Regions from separate parts of the Streptomyces sp. NPDC030840 genome, predicted to be linked through region 1. Evidence: riboswitches for the same ligand, from Rfam matches in the RefSeq annotation. Region 1 holds a riboswitch; the other holds the start of a gene.
What was found. A riboswitch is a leader RNA that binds a small molecule or an ion and turns the genes downstream of it on or off. The one in region 1 is predicted to bind glycine.
Positions count from the first base shown of each region.

Region 2: another riboswitch for glycine. It lies ahead of gcvP (aminomethyl-transferring glycine dehydrogenase); the one in region 1 lies ahead of gcvT (glycine cleavage system aminomethyltransferase GcvT).

Region 1 is NZ_JBVIEE010000007.1:343,859-351,215, reverse strand. It holds gene glyA (serine hydroxymethyltransferase) at 1-601, opposite strand, end outside; gene gcvH (glycine cleavage system protein GcvH) at 624-1,004, opposite strand; gene gcvT (glycine cleavage system aminomethyltransferase GcvT) at 1,133-2,266, opposite strand; glycine riboswitch at 2,305-2,429, opposite strand; glycine riboswitch at 2,430-2,537, opposite strand; gene ACZ49J_RS18645 (AAA family ATPase) at 2,736-3,422, shown strand; gene ACZ49J_RS18640 (enhanced serine sensitivity protein SseB) at 3,593-4,369, shown strand; gene ACZ49J_RS18635 (enhanced serine sensitivity protein SseB C-terminal domain-containing protein) at 4,571-5,362, shown strand; gene ACZ49J_RS18630 (ABC transporter permease) at 5,855-6,856, shown strand; gene ACZ49J_RS18625 (ABC transporter substrate-binding protein) at 6,955-7,357, shown strand, end outside.
Region 2 is NZ_JBVIEE010000030.1:8,716-16,072, forward strand. It holds gene ACZ49J_RS40080 (MerR family transcriptional regulator) at 1-452, shown strand, start outside; gene ACZ49J_RS40085 (DNA polymerase IV) at 531-1,946, shown strand; gene ACZ49J_RS40090 (PRC-barrel domain-containing protein) at 2,061-2,429, opposite strand; glycine riboswitch at 2,551-2,645, shown strand; gene gcvP (aminomethyl-transferring glycine dehydrogenase) at 2,820-5,705, shown strand; gene ACZ49J_RS40100 (DUF5999 family protein) at 5,801-5,995, opposite strand; gene ACZ49J_RS40105 (hypothetical protein) at 6,392-6,970, opposite strand.

The sequences.
Region 1 (7,357 bases):
CGACCATGAGGTAGGCGCCGACCTCGTCCGCGATGCGGCGGAACGCGGCGAAGTCCAGCTGCCGCGGGTACGCCGACCAGCCCGCCACGATCAGCTTGGGCCGGGACTCCTTGGCGAGCCTCTCGACCTCGGCCATGTCGACCAGACCGGTCTCCGCGTCGACGTGGTAGGCGACCACCTCGTACAGCTTGCCGGAGAAGTTGATCTTCATGCCGTGGGTCAGGTGCCCGCCGTGCGCGAGGTTCAGGCCCATGATCGTGTCGCCGGGCTTGAGCAGCGCGAACATCGCGGCCGCGTTGGCCTGGGCGCCCGAGTGCGGCTGGACGTTGGCGTGCTCGGCGCCGAAGAGCTCCTTGATCCGGTCGATCGCGATCCGCTCGACCACGTCGACGTGCTCGCAGCCGCCGTAGTAGCGGCGGCCGGGGTAGCCCTCGGCGTACTTGTTGGTCAGCACCGAGCCCTGGGCCTCCATGACCGCGGCCGGAGCGAAGTTCTCCGAGGCGATCATCTCCAGGGTGGACTGCTGGCGGTGGAGCTCGGCGTCGACGGCGGCGGCGACGTCCGGGTCCAGCTCGCGCAGGGACGCGTTCAGAAGTGACATGTCAGCCATGGGGTACGACTCCTCAGCCGGCGGAGAAGGCGGTGTACTCGTCGGCGGAGAGCAGGTCGGCCGGCTCCTCGGTGACCCGCACCTTGAACAGCCAGCCGCCCTCGAAGGGGGCCGAGTTCACCAGCGACGGGTCGTTGACCACGTCCTCGTTGGTCTCGGTGACCTCACCGCTGACCGGGGCGTACAGGTCGCTCACGGACTTCGTCGACTCCAGCTCCCCGCAGGTCTCGCCCGCGGTGACGGTGGAACCCACGTCAGGGAGCTGGACGAAGACGACATCGCCGAGCGCGTTGGCCGCGTGCTCCGTGATGCCGACCGTCGCGACGCCGTCCTCGGCGGCCGACAGCCACTCGTGCTCCTTGCTGTAGCGCAGCTGCTGGGGATTGTTGCTCATGGCCTGAATTCTCCTGTACGCGTGGCAGTGGTGATGAATGGGGGACTGCTGGAAACGCATGTGAGCAGCGGAAACGTGCACGGGGCCCGGCCCGGGACAGGCACGGGACGCGATACCGCTCTCAGTCTCTACTTCTGCCGCTTGTAGAACGGCAGTGCCACGACCTCGTACGGCTCGTGGGTGCCCCGGATGTCCACGCCGACACCGGGCGTGCCGGGCGCGGAGTGCGCGGCGTCGACGTACGCCATCGCGATCGGTTTGCCGAGGGTGGGGGAGGGCGCCCCGGAGGTGACCTCGCCGATCACCTCGCCGCCCGCGACCACGGCGTACCCGGCGCGCGGGACGCGACGGCCCTCGGCGACCAGGCCGACGAGGACGCGCGGCGGGGCGCTCTCGGCCCTGGCGGCGGCCTCGGCGAGCGCCTCGCGCCCCACGAAGTCGCCCTTCTTGTCGAACTTCACGACCCTCCCGAGGCCCGCGTCGAAGGGGGTGAGCGAGGTCGACAGCTCGTGCCCGTACAGCGGCATGCCCGCCTCAAGGCGCAGCGTGTCCCGGCAGGACAGCCCGCACGGGACCAGGCCGGCGCCCTCGCCCGCCTTGGTCAGCGCCTGCCACAGCTCGACGGCGTGCTCCGGCTTCACGAACAGCTCGAAGCCGTCCTCGCCGGTGTACCCGGTGCGGGCGATCAGGGCGGGCACGCCCGCGACGGTGCCGGGCAGGCCGGCGTAGTACTTCAGGCCGTCGAGGTCGGCGTCGGTGAGCGAGGCGAGGATGCCGGGGGACTCGGGGCCCTGGACGGCGATGAGGGCGTAGGCGTCCCGGTCGTCGCGGACCTCGGCGTCGAAACCGGCCGAGCGCTCGACCAGCGCGTCCAGCACCACCTGGGCGTTGGAGGCGTTGGCGACCACCATGTAGTGAGAAGATCCGGCCTCCGTCTCGGCGAGCCGGTACACGATGAGGTCGTCGAGGATGCCGCCGTCCTCGCGGCAGATCATGGTGTAGCGGGCGCGGCCGGCCCGGACTCCGCTCATGTCGCCGACCAGCGCGTGATCCAGCAGCGCGGCCGCCTGCGGTCCGGTCACGGTGATCTCGCCCATGTGCGAGAGGTCGAAGAGGCCCGCCCTGGTGCGGACGGCGTTGTGCTCGTCGCGCTCGGAGCCGTACCGCAGCGGCATGTCCCAGCCGGCGAAGTCGGTCATCGTCGCGCCGAGCGAGCGGTGCAGGGCGTCAAGGGCGGTGCGGCGGGGCTCGGTACTGCTCATCGGTCGGTCGTCTCCCGGGGCATGACAGGCGAGGGCGTTCCTCCCCATCTGTCATCGGAACCTGAGAGGTTCGCCATGACCACGGATGACCCGGACGATCACGGCTTGCACCTTGGGTGGAGCGCGCCCCTGAGGTCAGGGACGGCCCGCTTTTCAGATATGCCTCGCCCGCGCGGTGACTGGGCCTGAGAGATTCAAGGGAGGGACTTGCTCCTTCGGCGTCCCAGCGTCGAGCGCCGTGCTCGTCTGGGAACTCTCCCGCGCGGATTCAAGCGGCCGGTATGCAGTTGGCGCGCACATCATCGCACGCATCGCTCCGGCACGGCAGGGGCCCTCCCGCACAGGGGGCGCACAGGACCCGCGGCGGAGCACGGCGTCCTGTAGCAGGGCTGTGGCAGGACGGGGACGGAAAGGAGAGACCCCGGGATTACCTTCTCTTTACACTCGACGGGGATGGGACTCCATACCCATGGGGAGGACGATCACGGTGAACAGGACCACGGTGTATGCGACGACCTACGGCATCGCGCTGCCCGGCCGGCCGACGGCCCCGGCCGGGGAGGCGTGCGGCCCGTTCCCGACGGCGGTCGTCCGCGACCTGCGCGAGCGCTCAGGCCGCAGCCCGCACGGACTCACCTTCGGTGCGAGCGACCTCGTCGTGGTCACCGGACTCCCCGGCAGCGGCAAGTCCACCCTCATGCGGCGGGCGGTGCGCGGTCCGCGCATCGACTCCCAGGACACCCGTGACCGCTGGGACGCCCGTCTGGCCCGCTTCCTGCCGTACGCGCTCTACCGGCCCTTCGTGCGGATCGCCCACTACGCCGGGCTCCGCCGCGCGCTGCGCACCGGCGCCGGTGTCGTCGTGCACGACTGCGGTACGCAGGCCTGGGTGCGCGGCTGGCTCGCCCGCGAGGCCCGCCGCCGGGGCGGCACGCTGCATCTGCTGCTCCTCGACGTCACCCCCGACGAGGCCCGTGACGGCCAGCGGGAGCGTGGGCGCGGGGTGTCGCAGTTCGCCTTCGCCCGGCACCGGGCGGCGACGGCGCGGCTGCTGAGGGGGGTGGAGAAGGGGCGGCTTCCCGAGGGGTGCGGGGGAGCGGTGCTGCTCGACCGGGCGGCGGCGGGGGTGTTGCGGCGGATTGATTTCTCCGGGTGAGAGCTCCCTGATGTTGGTGGGTATCCGCGGGGCGTCTGTGGCTTGTCGCGCCCACGCGGCGGAGCCGCACATGACACAGCCCCGCGCCCCTGACGGGGCGCACCTCCCCAACCGCCCATTAGGGTTCAGCCACAGCAGCGGTTCGGAGAACAAGCGGTAGGCAGCAGACGATGGATTTCGCGGCGGACTTCCCGGCACAGGCGCACCCCCATCCGCACGGCGGATGGCCCGGCAACGAGCTGGAGGAGGTGCTCTCGGCGGCCCTCGGCCGACCGGGCGCGGGCGGCCGGATCGTGGAGGTGCTCGGCCGCAGCTTCCTGTGGGTGCCCCTGCCCGAGGGCGGCGGCCCGCACAGTGGCCCGCTCGCCCTGCCGACGATGGAGATCGACGGGCAGGCGTATGTGCCGGTGTTCAGCTCCGAGGAGCAGTTCCGCCAGGTCGTCGGCAGCCACATGTCGTACACGATCGCGCCCGCCGTCGAGTTCGCACGCGGGCTGCCGCCGCACGTGGGCATCGCGGTGAACCCGGACGGCATGATCGGCGTACCGCTGCCGCCGCCGGCCGTGGCCGAGCTGTGCCGGGCCGGGCGGACCCCGCTGGACGGGTCGGCGAGCGGCGCCCGGGTGCGGTTGTTCGAGCCGGACTGGCAGGACGATCCCGTGGACTTCCTCGCCGCGGCCTCCGCCGAGTTCGCCGGCGCCAGAGCCGTACTCAGCGCCCGCCGCTGCCTGGCCGCCATCGAGACCTCCGACCCGGTGATGTTCATCGGCGTCGAACTGTCCTCCTGGGAAGCCGACCGCGCCCTCCCCCTGGACGCCCTGGCCCGCGCCCTGACCACCGCCCCGGTGCGGTACGCCGTGAACATGGTCTTCCTGGACGTCGCCCAGGACCCCGTGGGCGACTGGATGCGCGAAAAGGTCCGGCCCTTCTACCAACAGGGCTACTAGGGCGCGCCCCCGCAAGGGACGCGCCTGGGGCGTGGGGCCGTGTCCTTTTGCGGCTCCGCCGCGTGGGCGCGACAAGCCACAAACAACCCGCAGCCGCCCACAGACAACAAGCCCCGAGCTCATGGGCGGCTGTTGTCAGCTACCCCGCCTAAGCTGGTTTCATATCCAAGGTGCAGGTTTTCTCGAGAGGGCGGTAAAAGGGTGAGCGCGAGCGGCACGGCCGCGACCGGCCAGGTCGAGCACATGCTGCGCCAGGTGACGCCCGGGCGTTACGACGCCTACGAGGCGTTGCTGCGCGCGCTCGCGACCCCGTCCTCCGGCCAGGTCTGGATGCTGCTGTGGCACGGCCAGGCAGGCTCCCCGGACGCCCAGTACGGGAACATGGAGGTGGAGGGCCACGGCTACGCCCCCTGCGTCACCTCCGCCCAGGAGCTCTCGGCCAGCGGCTGGAACCGCAGTTACGAGGTGGTCGACGGCCTCGACGTGGCCCGCACCCTGTACCCCGACCACTACGGGCTGTGGCTGAACCCGCACGCGCCCGGCGGAGGCGTCGGCATTCCCTGGCTGGACCTGCGCCGGATCGCCACCGGCCTGGAGCGCCAGCCCGCCGGCCCCCTGCGGCTGTCCGAACCGGGCATCGAGATCCCGCAGTTCTACGCCCTGCTCACGCAGAACGCCCACCGCACCCCGGCCGTCCGCTCGTTGCGCCGCGCCTGGGTGCAGCCCGCGCTCGGCGCGCCGTACCTGGCCATCGGGCTCGACGTGTACGACACCTCGCCGCCCGCGGTGGACTCGGTGCGGGCGATGATGCAGCAGTCCATCGGCGCGGTCCCGGACGGGCTGCCCGTCTCCACCGTCGCGATGTCCGACGAGTACGACCCGGTGGCGATGTGGCTGCGCGCCAACGCCCGCCCCTTCTACGACCGCGAGGCCCACGCGGCCCCGGCCCAGGCTCCCGCGGCAGGCGGGTACGGATACCCGGGCGGGTACTGACGGAAAGACCCGGGCGCGCCGGACGGAAGACCCCGGCACGTACTGACGGGGAATCAGGCTTGTGCTGGAGGCCTGCACCGCAGGCCCGCACTGAGGGCCCGTATGCAGGCCCGACGAAGCGTCCCGGATCCCCCTCACGGCTCGTCGACCACCCCGCACGGCGCACCCACAGACACCCTCGGCGTTTTCGCGGGACATGTCCGCATCTACACGGGTAAATGTAAGCCGCGGCCTCTTGCGCCCCAACTGCCCCCCGTCCGAATCACGTTGCGTGACGTCCGCATAACGGAACTCCGAGGACAGCATCACGGTTAGGCATCCATTCGCCGTCAAGTCTGGCAACAGATCGGCGAAGCGTTGAAGACTCCCGCACCAGGGGGCTTCACCCCTGTGCACGGCAGGGGAACTCCACCCCTGCCCACGACGGACGATCAGGCCGCTACCGCGGCAAGTGCGGGCCGGTCACCGCCGGTTGAGAGGGGTCCCTGCCAGATGACGGCGCCATTGCACGACACGACCGCGGAAGCGGCCCCGACTGCTCCTGCCGATCCGGCGGAGACAGGCGCCGAGAAGGTCGAGGGCCGGTCCCTCAAGCAGATCGCCTGGAACCGTCTCAAGCAGGACAAGGTCGCTCTCGCCGGCGGCGCCTTCGTGCTCTTCCTGACCCTGGTCGCCGTGTTCGCCCCGCTGATCGTCGGTCTGCTCGGCCACCCGCCGAACGAGTTCCACCAGGACAAGCTGGACCCGCTGACCAACCTGCCGCAGGGCGCGTGGGGCGGCGTGAGCGGTGACTTCCTCTTCGGCGTCGAGCCCAACAAGGGCCGCGACGTGTTCAGCCGCATCGTCTACGGCGCCCGGATCTCCCTGCTCGTGGCGTTCCTCGCCGCCGTCGTCGCCGTGGCGCTCGGCACCCTGTTCGGCATCATCGCGGGCTACTTCGGCGGCTGGATCGACGCGCTGATCAGCCGCACCATGGACGTGCTGCTCTCCTTCCCGCAGCTGCTCTTCATCATCTCCCTGGTCTCGGTGCTCCCCGACGACCTGCTGGGCCTGACCGGTTCCGGCGTGCGTATCGCCGTACTCGTCCTGGTCATCGGCTTCTTCGGCTGGCCGTACGTGGGCCGCATCGTCCGCGGCCAGACCCTCAGCCTGCGTGAGCGCGAGTACGTCGAGGCCGCCCGCAGCCTCGGCGGCGGCCGACGGCACATCCTCTTCCGGGAGTTGCTGCCGAACCTGGTCGCCCCGATCCTCGTCTACGCGACGCTGATGATCCCCACCAACATCCTCACGGAGGCGGCGCTCAGCTTCCTCGGCGCGGGTGTGCGGCCGCCGACGGCGTCCTGGGGCGGCATGCTGCGCGACGCGCTGGAGACCTACGAGCACGATCCGATGTTCATGGTCTTCCCCGGCGCCACCATCTTCGTCACCGTCCTCGCGTTCAACCTCTTCGGAGACGGTCTGCGCGACGCGCTGGACCCCAAGGGCACCCGCTAGAGCTCATCCACGACTTGCCCCTGCCGCACCGTCAGGTGGCTGACCCCATGGTTCTCCGGCTCAGGACCGGGACCGCGAATCTCGGAGGTTACGAGAAAATGTCCACAGCTTCCCCGAAGCGACGGCTTGCTGCCGGTGCGGCCCTCGTAGTCGCGGCGCTGGTGACCACCACGGCGTGCGGCGGCGGTGACAGCGACAACGGCAAGGACGAGGGCGCGGGGTACAACGCGGCTCTCAACAAGGTCGTCAACGCCTCCACCAAGAAGGGCGGGACGCTGAAGTTCATAGGCAAGCAGGACTTCGACTCCCTGGACCCGCAGCGCACCTACTACGGCATGACCTGGGACTTCATGCGGTTCTTCACCCGCACCCTGGTCACGTACGACACCAAGCCGGGCGAGGCCTCCAACAAACTGGTCGGCGACCTCGCCACCGGCCCCGCCGAGGTCTCCGCCGACGGCAAGACCTACACGTACAAGCTGCGTGACGGTCTGACCTGGG
Region 2 (7,357 bases), on a different contig from region 1:
CGGGAATCACCTACCGGCAGCTCGACTACTGGGCCCGCACGGGTCTGGTCGAGCCCAGCGTACGGCCTGCCTACGGTTCCGGTACGCAGCGGCTGTACAGCTTCCGGGACGTAGTCGTACTCAAGATCGTCAAGCGGTTCCTCGACACCGGTGTGGCATTGCAGAACATCCGCACCGCTGTCCAGCACCTCAGAGAGCGTGGCTTCCGGGACCTGGAGCGGATGACGCTGATGAGCGACGGCGCGACCGTGTACGAGTGCACGTCGCCCGACGAGGTGCACGCCCTGCTCCAGGGCGGGCAGGGCATCTTCGGGATCGCCGTGGGCGTGGTGTGGCGGGACGTGGAGAGCGCGCTGTCGCAGCTGCACGGAGAGCGCATCGACACGGGGGAGACGCTCGTAGGCCACAACCCCGGGGACGAGTTGGCGCGGCGGCGCAACCGGGCGGGCTGAAGGGCGAGGGGCCCTCGGAAGTCCTGTGGGCGCGGCTGCGGCGGCCCATTGTCAGTGGCGTAGGGCAGCATCGGAGATGTGAGAACCGCGCCCACGATCCTGCATCTCGACATGGATGCCTTCTACGCCTCGGCGGAGCAGGCGTCCAAGCCGAGCCTGCGCGGAAAGGCCGTCATCGTGGGCGGTCTCGGGCCGCGCGGCGTGGTCGCCACGGCCTCGTACGAGGCGCGGGTCTTCGGGGTGCACTCGGCGATGCCCATGGCACAGGCGCGGCGGCTCGCGCCGAACGCCGCGTATCTCGTGCCGCGGTTCGAGTTCTACCGGGCGATCAGCGAGCAGGTCATGACGCTGTTGCGGGCCCTGTCGCCGCTGGTGGAGCCGCTGAGCCTGGATGAGGCGTTCGTCGATCTCGAGGCCGGGGGCGCCGCCTGGGACGCGGAGTCGGCGCGGCTCACGGGGACGAAGCTGCGTGCGGACATCCGGGCTGCCACCGGGCTGACCGGTTCCGTGGGGCTCGCCGCCTCCAAGATGCTGGCCAAAATCGCGTCGGAGGAGGCCAAGCCCGACGGTCTCGTGCTCATCGAGCCGGGGACGGAGCGGGCGCTGCTGGGTCCGAAGTCGGTGCGGATCCTGCCGGGAGTGGGGCCGGCGACCGGCGACCACCTGCGAAGGGCGGGGATCACGACGGTCGAGGAGATCGTGGAGGCGGGTGAGGACGAGCTGGTGCGGCTGGTGGGGAAGGCCCACGGGCACGGTCTGTATGCCATGGCGCTGGCCCTCGACGACCGGCCCGTGGTGGCCGAGCGGGACACGAAGTCGGTGTCGGTGGAGGACACGTACGACGTGGACATCCACGATCGTGTCCGGGTCCGCATGGAGGTGCAGCGGCTCGCGGACCGGTGTGTGCGGCGGCTGCGCGGGGCGCGGCTGTCCGGGCGGACCATCGTGCTGAAGGTGCGGAGGTACGACTTCTCGACGCTGACCCGGTCCGAGACCTTGCGCGGGCCCACGGACGACCCCGCCGTGGTGCGGGAGGCGGCGGCGCGGCTGCTGGAAGCCGTGGACACCACGGGCGGCGTACGGCTGCTCGGGGTGGGCGTCAGCGGGCTCGCCGACTACACGCAGGAGGACCTGTTCGCCCAGGCGGCGGGGGAGGCCCACCTCGAGGACGAGGACACGGCGGAGGAGTCGGCGCGAGGGGAGGCCGCGCCTGCCGAGCGGCGGTGGCCCGCCGGGCATGATGTGCGGCACGCGGAGTTCGGGCACGGGTGGGTGCAGGGAAGCGGGCTGGGCCGGGTGACCGTGCGCTTCGAGACGCCGGACTCGGCGCCGGGCCGTGTCCGTACCTTCCGCACCGACGACCAGGCCCTCCAGCCGGCCGATCCACTGCCACTGATACCGGGCGGGCCGGCAGCGATGGCTCCAGGGCTGAAGCGGGAGAGCGTGCACGGGTCGGGTGCGGAGCGCCCACCGGAGGCCGCCGGCCGGGTGTGAGACGCGTGGGAGAGTCGGGACGAGACGGGGAGAGGAGGGGGCCGCGGCTGCCGGGGGGCCGTTGGGGCGTACGGGGGAAGCCGTGGCCGTCGCGGGCGGCGGGCGCCCAGGTGTTCAGGCCTCCTCCGTGCCCGCGACCTGGCCGAACTCCCGGTCCATCGGGGGAGGAGGAGCGATGTCCAGGCCGTAGTGGTGGTAGAGCTGGAGTTCCTGTTCCGGGGAGAGATGGCGGCCGACGCCGAAGTCGGGGGCGTCCTTGATGAGGGCGCGGTCGAAGGGGACGCGGAGGGTGCCCTCCACCAGTTCGCTGGGCTCCAGGGGTACGAAGGCGTCACGGCTGAACAGGCCCATGCGTATCGCGGCCCACTCGGGGATTCCGGTCGCGTCGTCGAGATACACCTCGTCGACCGTGCCGATCTTGGTGCCCTTGCGGTCGAACGCTTTGCGGCCGATCAGGTTGCGCGGATCGATGTCGGTCTGCACGGGCCCTCCAAAACGTCGCATATGGTGCAACTCATCCCTAGGTCTACGAAAAGGCACAACGGAGAAGGTGGCCACTCGAAGACGCGTGCGTTGGTCGCGCTGGTACGCTGGCAACGGCTGCTGACCCTGTGCGGGAGAGTCCTCCAGCTCCATCGGAGGCGCCGAAGGAGCAACTCCTCCCCGGAATCTCTCAGGCCCCTGTACCGCACGGACGAGGTCACTCTGGAAAGCAGAGCGGGTGTCGACGGCTTCCGCTCTCACCGACGGTGAAAGCCGGGGCCCTCGGGCGGCCGGTGAAGCTCTCAGGTCGAGATGACAGAGGGGGAGGCCGTCGGGGCACCCGTGCCGTGGTGTCCCTCGAAGGTCGCGTCAGACCAGGAGGCCTCCGCCATGACCGCCGATCGCATTCCGCTCACCGAGCTCGAACAGGGCACCCCGTTCGAGCAGCGCCACATCGGCCCCGACCTGGAGGCCCGGGCGAAGATGCTGGCCCAGGTCGGGTACGGCTCGCTCGACGAGCTGATCACCGCCGCGGTGCCGGACGTGATCCGGAACGCCCACGCGCTGGAACTGCCCGGCGCGCGCACCGAGGCCGAGGTCCTCGCCGAGCTGCGCTCCCTCGCGGACCGCAACCAGGTGCTGGGCTCCATGATCGGCCTGGGCTACCACGGGACGTTCACGCCGCCCGTCATCCTGCGGAACGTCATGGAGAACCCGGCCTGGTACACGGCCTACACGCCGTACCAGCCGGAGATCTCGCAGGGCCGCCTCGAAGCGCTGCTGAACTTCCAGACGATGGTCGCCGACCTGACCGGCCTGCCGACCTCGGGTGCCTCGCTGCTGGACGAGGGCACGGCGGCCGCCGAGGCGATGGCGCTGTCGCGGCGCATGGGCAAGAACAAGAAGGGCATCTTCCTCATCGACGCGGACGCGCTGCCGCAGACCATCGCCGTGATCGAGACACGTGCCGAGCCAACCGGTGTCGAGGTCGTTGTGGCCGATCTCAGCGAGGGCATCCCGGCCGCCATCGCCGAGCGCGAGATCAACGGCGTGCTCCTGCAGTACCCGGGTGCCTCCGGTGCCGTACGTGATCTCAAGCCCGTCATCGAACAGGCGCATGAACTCGGCGCGCTCGTCACCGTCGCCGCTGATCTGCTGGCGCTCACGCTGCTCACGCCGCCCGGAGAGCTGGGAGCCGACATCGCGGTCGGTACGACGCAGCGCTTCGGCGTGCCGATGGGATTCGGCGGCCCCCACGCCGGCTACATGGCCGTGCACGAGAAGTTCGCCCGCAGCCTGCCCGGGCGGCTCGTGGGCGTTTCCGTGGACGCGGACGGACACAAGGCGTACCGGCTGGCCCTGCAGACGCGGGAGCAGCACATCCGTAGGGAGAAGGCGACCAGCAACATCTGCACCGCCCAGGTGCTGCTCGCCGTGATGGCCGGCATGTACGCCGTCTACCACGGCCCCGACGGGCTGCGGGCGATCGCCCGGCGTACGCACCGGTACGCCACGATCCTCGCCGCCGGCCTCACGGAAGGCGGGGTCGAGGTGGTGCACGGCGCCTACTTCGACACGCTGACCACGCGGGTGCCGGGCCGGGCCGCGGAGATCGTCGCGGCCGCGCGCGAGCACGGCGTCAACCTCCGGCTCGTGGACGCCGACCGGGTGTCGATCGCCTGCGACGAGACCACCACGCGGGCCCAGCTGGGTGCGGTGTGGACGGCGTTCGGCGTTCAGGGCGACATCGAGGCGCTGGACGCGGCGACACAGGACACGCTGCCGGCCGCGCTGCTGCGCACCGACGACTACCTGGCCCATCCGGTCTTCCACCAGCACCGCTCCGAGACCGCGATGCTGCGGTACCTGCGCAGGCTTGCCGACCGCGACTACGCCCTCGACCGGGGCATGATCCCGCTGGGCTCCTGCACGATGAAGCTCAACGCGACCACCGAGATGGAACCGGTCACCTGGCCCGAGTTCGGGCAGCTGCACCCCTTCGCGCCCGCCGACCAGGCGCAGGGCTACCTCGCGCTGATCACCGAGCTTGAGGAGCGTCTCGCCGAGGTCACCGGGTACGACAAGGTGTCGCTCCAGCCGAACGCGGGCTCACAGGGTGAGCTGGCCGGTCTGCTCGCCGTACGCGGCTACCACCGGGCACGCGGTGACGAGCAGCGCACGGTATGCCTCATTCCGTCCTCCGCGCACGGTACGAACGCGGCCAGCGCCGTCATGGCGGGCATGAAGGTCGTCGTCGTGAAGACCGCGGAGGACGGCGAGATCGACGTCGAGGACCTGCGCGCCAAGATCGAGCAGTACCGCGACGAACTGGCGGTGCTGATGATCACGTACCCGTCGACGCACGGAGTGTTCGAGGAGCACGTCGGCGAGGTCTGCGCGGCGGTGCACGACGCGGGCGGCCAGGTGTACATCGACGGCGCGAACCTCAACGCGCTGGTGGGCCTGGCCAAGCCGGGGCACTTCGGCGGTGACGTCTCGCACCTGAACCTGCACAAGACGTTCTGCATCCCGCACGGTGGCGGCGGTCCGGGCGTGGGTCCGGTCGGAGTACGGGCGCACCTGGCGCCGTACCTGCCGAACCACCCGCTCCAGCCCGCGGCCGGGCCCGAGACGGGCGTGGGCCCGATCTCGGCCGCCCCGTGGGGCTCCGCGGGCATCCTGCCCATCTCCTGGGCGTACGTCCGGCTCATGGGTGGCGAGGGGCTCAAGCGCGCCACGCAGGTGGCCGTCCTCAGCGCCAACTACATCGCCAAGCGGCTGGAGCCGCACTACCCGGTGCTCTACACCGGTCCCGGCGGGCTCGTGGCGCACGAGTGCATCATCGACCTGCGGCCGCTGACCAAGGCGACCGGCGTGACCGTCGACGACGTCGCCAAGCGGCTGATCGACTACGGCTTCCACGCGCCGACCATGTCGTTCCCGGTGGCGGGGACGCTGATGATCGAGCCGACCGAGTCCGAGGACCTCGCCGAGCTGGACCGGTTCTGCGAGGCGATGATCGCGATCCGCGCGGAGATCGAGCGCGTGGGGTCGGGGCAGTGGCCCGCGGACGACAACCCGCTGCGGGGAGCCCCGCACACGGCCGCCGCGCTCGGCGAGGACTGGGACCACGCGTACTCCCGTGAGGAGGCCGTGTTCCCGGCGGGTGTGTCGGCCGCGGACAAGTACTGGCCGCCGGTGCGCCGGATCGACCAGGCCTTCGGCGACCGCAACCTGGTCTGCTCCTGCCCGCCGCTTGACGCTTACGAAGGGTAATCACGCCTGGATACGCGTCGGGGCCGGTTCGGAGAGTGCTTCTCCGGCCGGCCCCTTGTTTCTCCGGGCGGGCGCCCGCCCGTGTCGCCCTCGGCTCAGGCGACCGTCATCGCCTGCGGGCGTCGCGGGGCGATGATCTGGCCGTCGGGCAGGAGCTCACCGGTGTCCTCGAAGAGCAGAACGCCGTTGCACAGGAGGCTCCACCCCTGCTCCGGGTGGTGCGCCACGAGGCGGGCGGACTCCCGGTCGGCGGATTCGGCTGTCGGACACGGTGGCTGGTGCTGGCACATGGTGGTCGGGATCTTTCGGGTTGTCGTGGTGTGTGGGATGGCTGTCGTGGCTGACTCGCGGCTTGAAGCGTTGTTCATGGCCGCCCCCGTGGTGATAAGTCGGTCGGTCCCAGTGTTGCCCTACGAGCGTCAATCCGCAGCGATTTTGCGGCACCGCTTTCTCACAGATTGATGACGCATCTCACACACGGTTGGTTCATCGCGACGGCAGGGTCCCTTCGGGTGGTTTGCCGTGGCCGAATTGGGCTAGTCAAAGCCCGTCGGGGAGTTTTCTGGCTCGTATGAGCATTATCTCGCCCGTAAGAGCAGGGAATTTAGCCGAGGAGAAAGCGGTACCCCGCCGCCGGTCCTTCCCGGGGCGGGGTACGGAAGCCGTGGCCGTCGGGGATGAGGGGGTCAGGCGCTGAGCAACGGGGCGGGAGTCACCCGGTGGGTCAGGAGCGGCAGCAGATCCGCGACCCGGTGCGGACGGTTGGCCGCGATACCGGGTGGGGCGGGGGCCAGGGGAACGAGGAGGTCCGTGGCGGCCGGGTGGCCGGCCGCTCCGTCCTCGGGGCAGTCGCCGTGCAGCCAGAGTGTGAGCATGTACAGCTCGGGTACCGACAGCAGACGCGCCTGATACGGCTGCTGCACGGACTCGGCCTCGCGCAGGGCGAGCTCGGTGGCGGCGACGTAGGGGCCCTCGAAGAAGTGCGAGAAGGCCCAGCCGTCGGGCGTCAGCCTGGTTTCCGCCGCGGCCACCGCGCGGCCGGCGGAGCGGATCAGGAAGCGCCAGCCGGCCAGCCGGGTGGCGGACGCGCCTTCGGGGGTGATGCGGTCGAGTACGTGGACGGGCAGCGGGAGTTCGGGCGTGACGGGCCCCTGGGCGTTGCGCAGGGACGGGGTGCGTGCCTCGCGGACGGCGGTGGGGGAACCGAGTGCCGTGAGGACGGTGCGCAGTGCGGGCGCGGGAGCCGGGGGTACATGCAGCGGCATGATGGGTCGCCTCTCATTCGACAGGCACGGTGGCGCGAGGGCGGGGGCGGACGGCGCTGTCAGCTCTCGGGATCAGAGAGGCGGGGGCCAGGGGTCCGGTGGGTCCGGTGCGGGAGGGCGGTCTGCCGTACGTCACCTGACGGCAGGCCGAGGACCGCGAGCGCCAGCTCTCTGCCTCGTTTTGCGGATTTTATACGAGACGTGTTCAGGCGATGTTTCGGCTAGCCGTCCCGGATATGAAGAGCAAGGCACCATTCGGTCTCGATAATGCGAGGGTTCATCCCGATTACACGTGACGTGTGAGCCGGTGACCTCGGAATTTCTCCGGGCGACGGTCGGCTGGTTCTCGTCGGCGTTTTTCACGAGGTCGTCGGACGTAGAAACCGC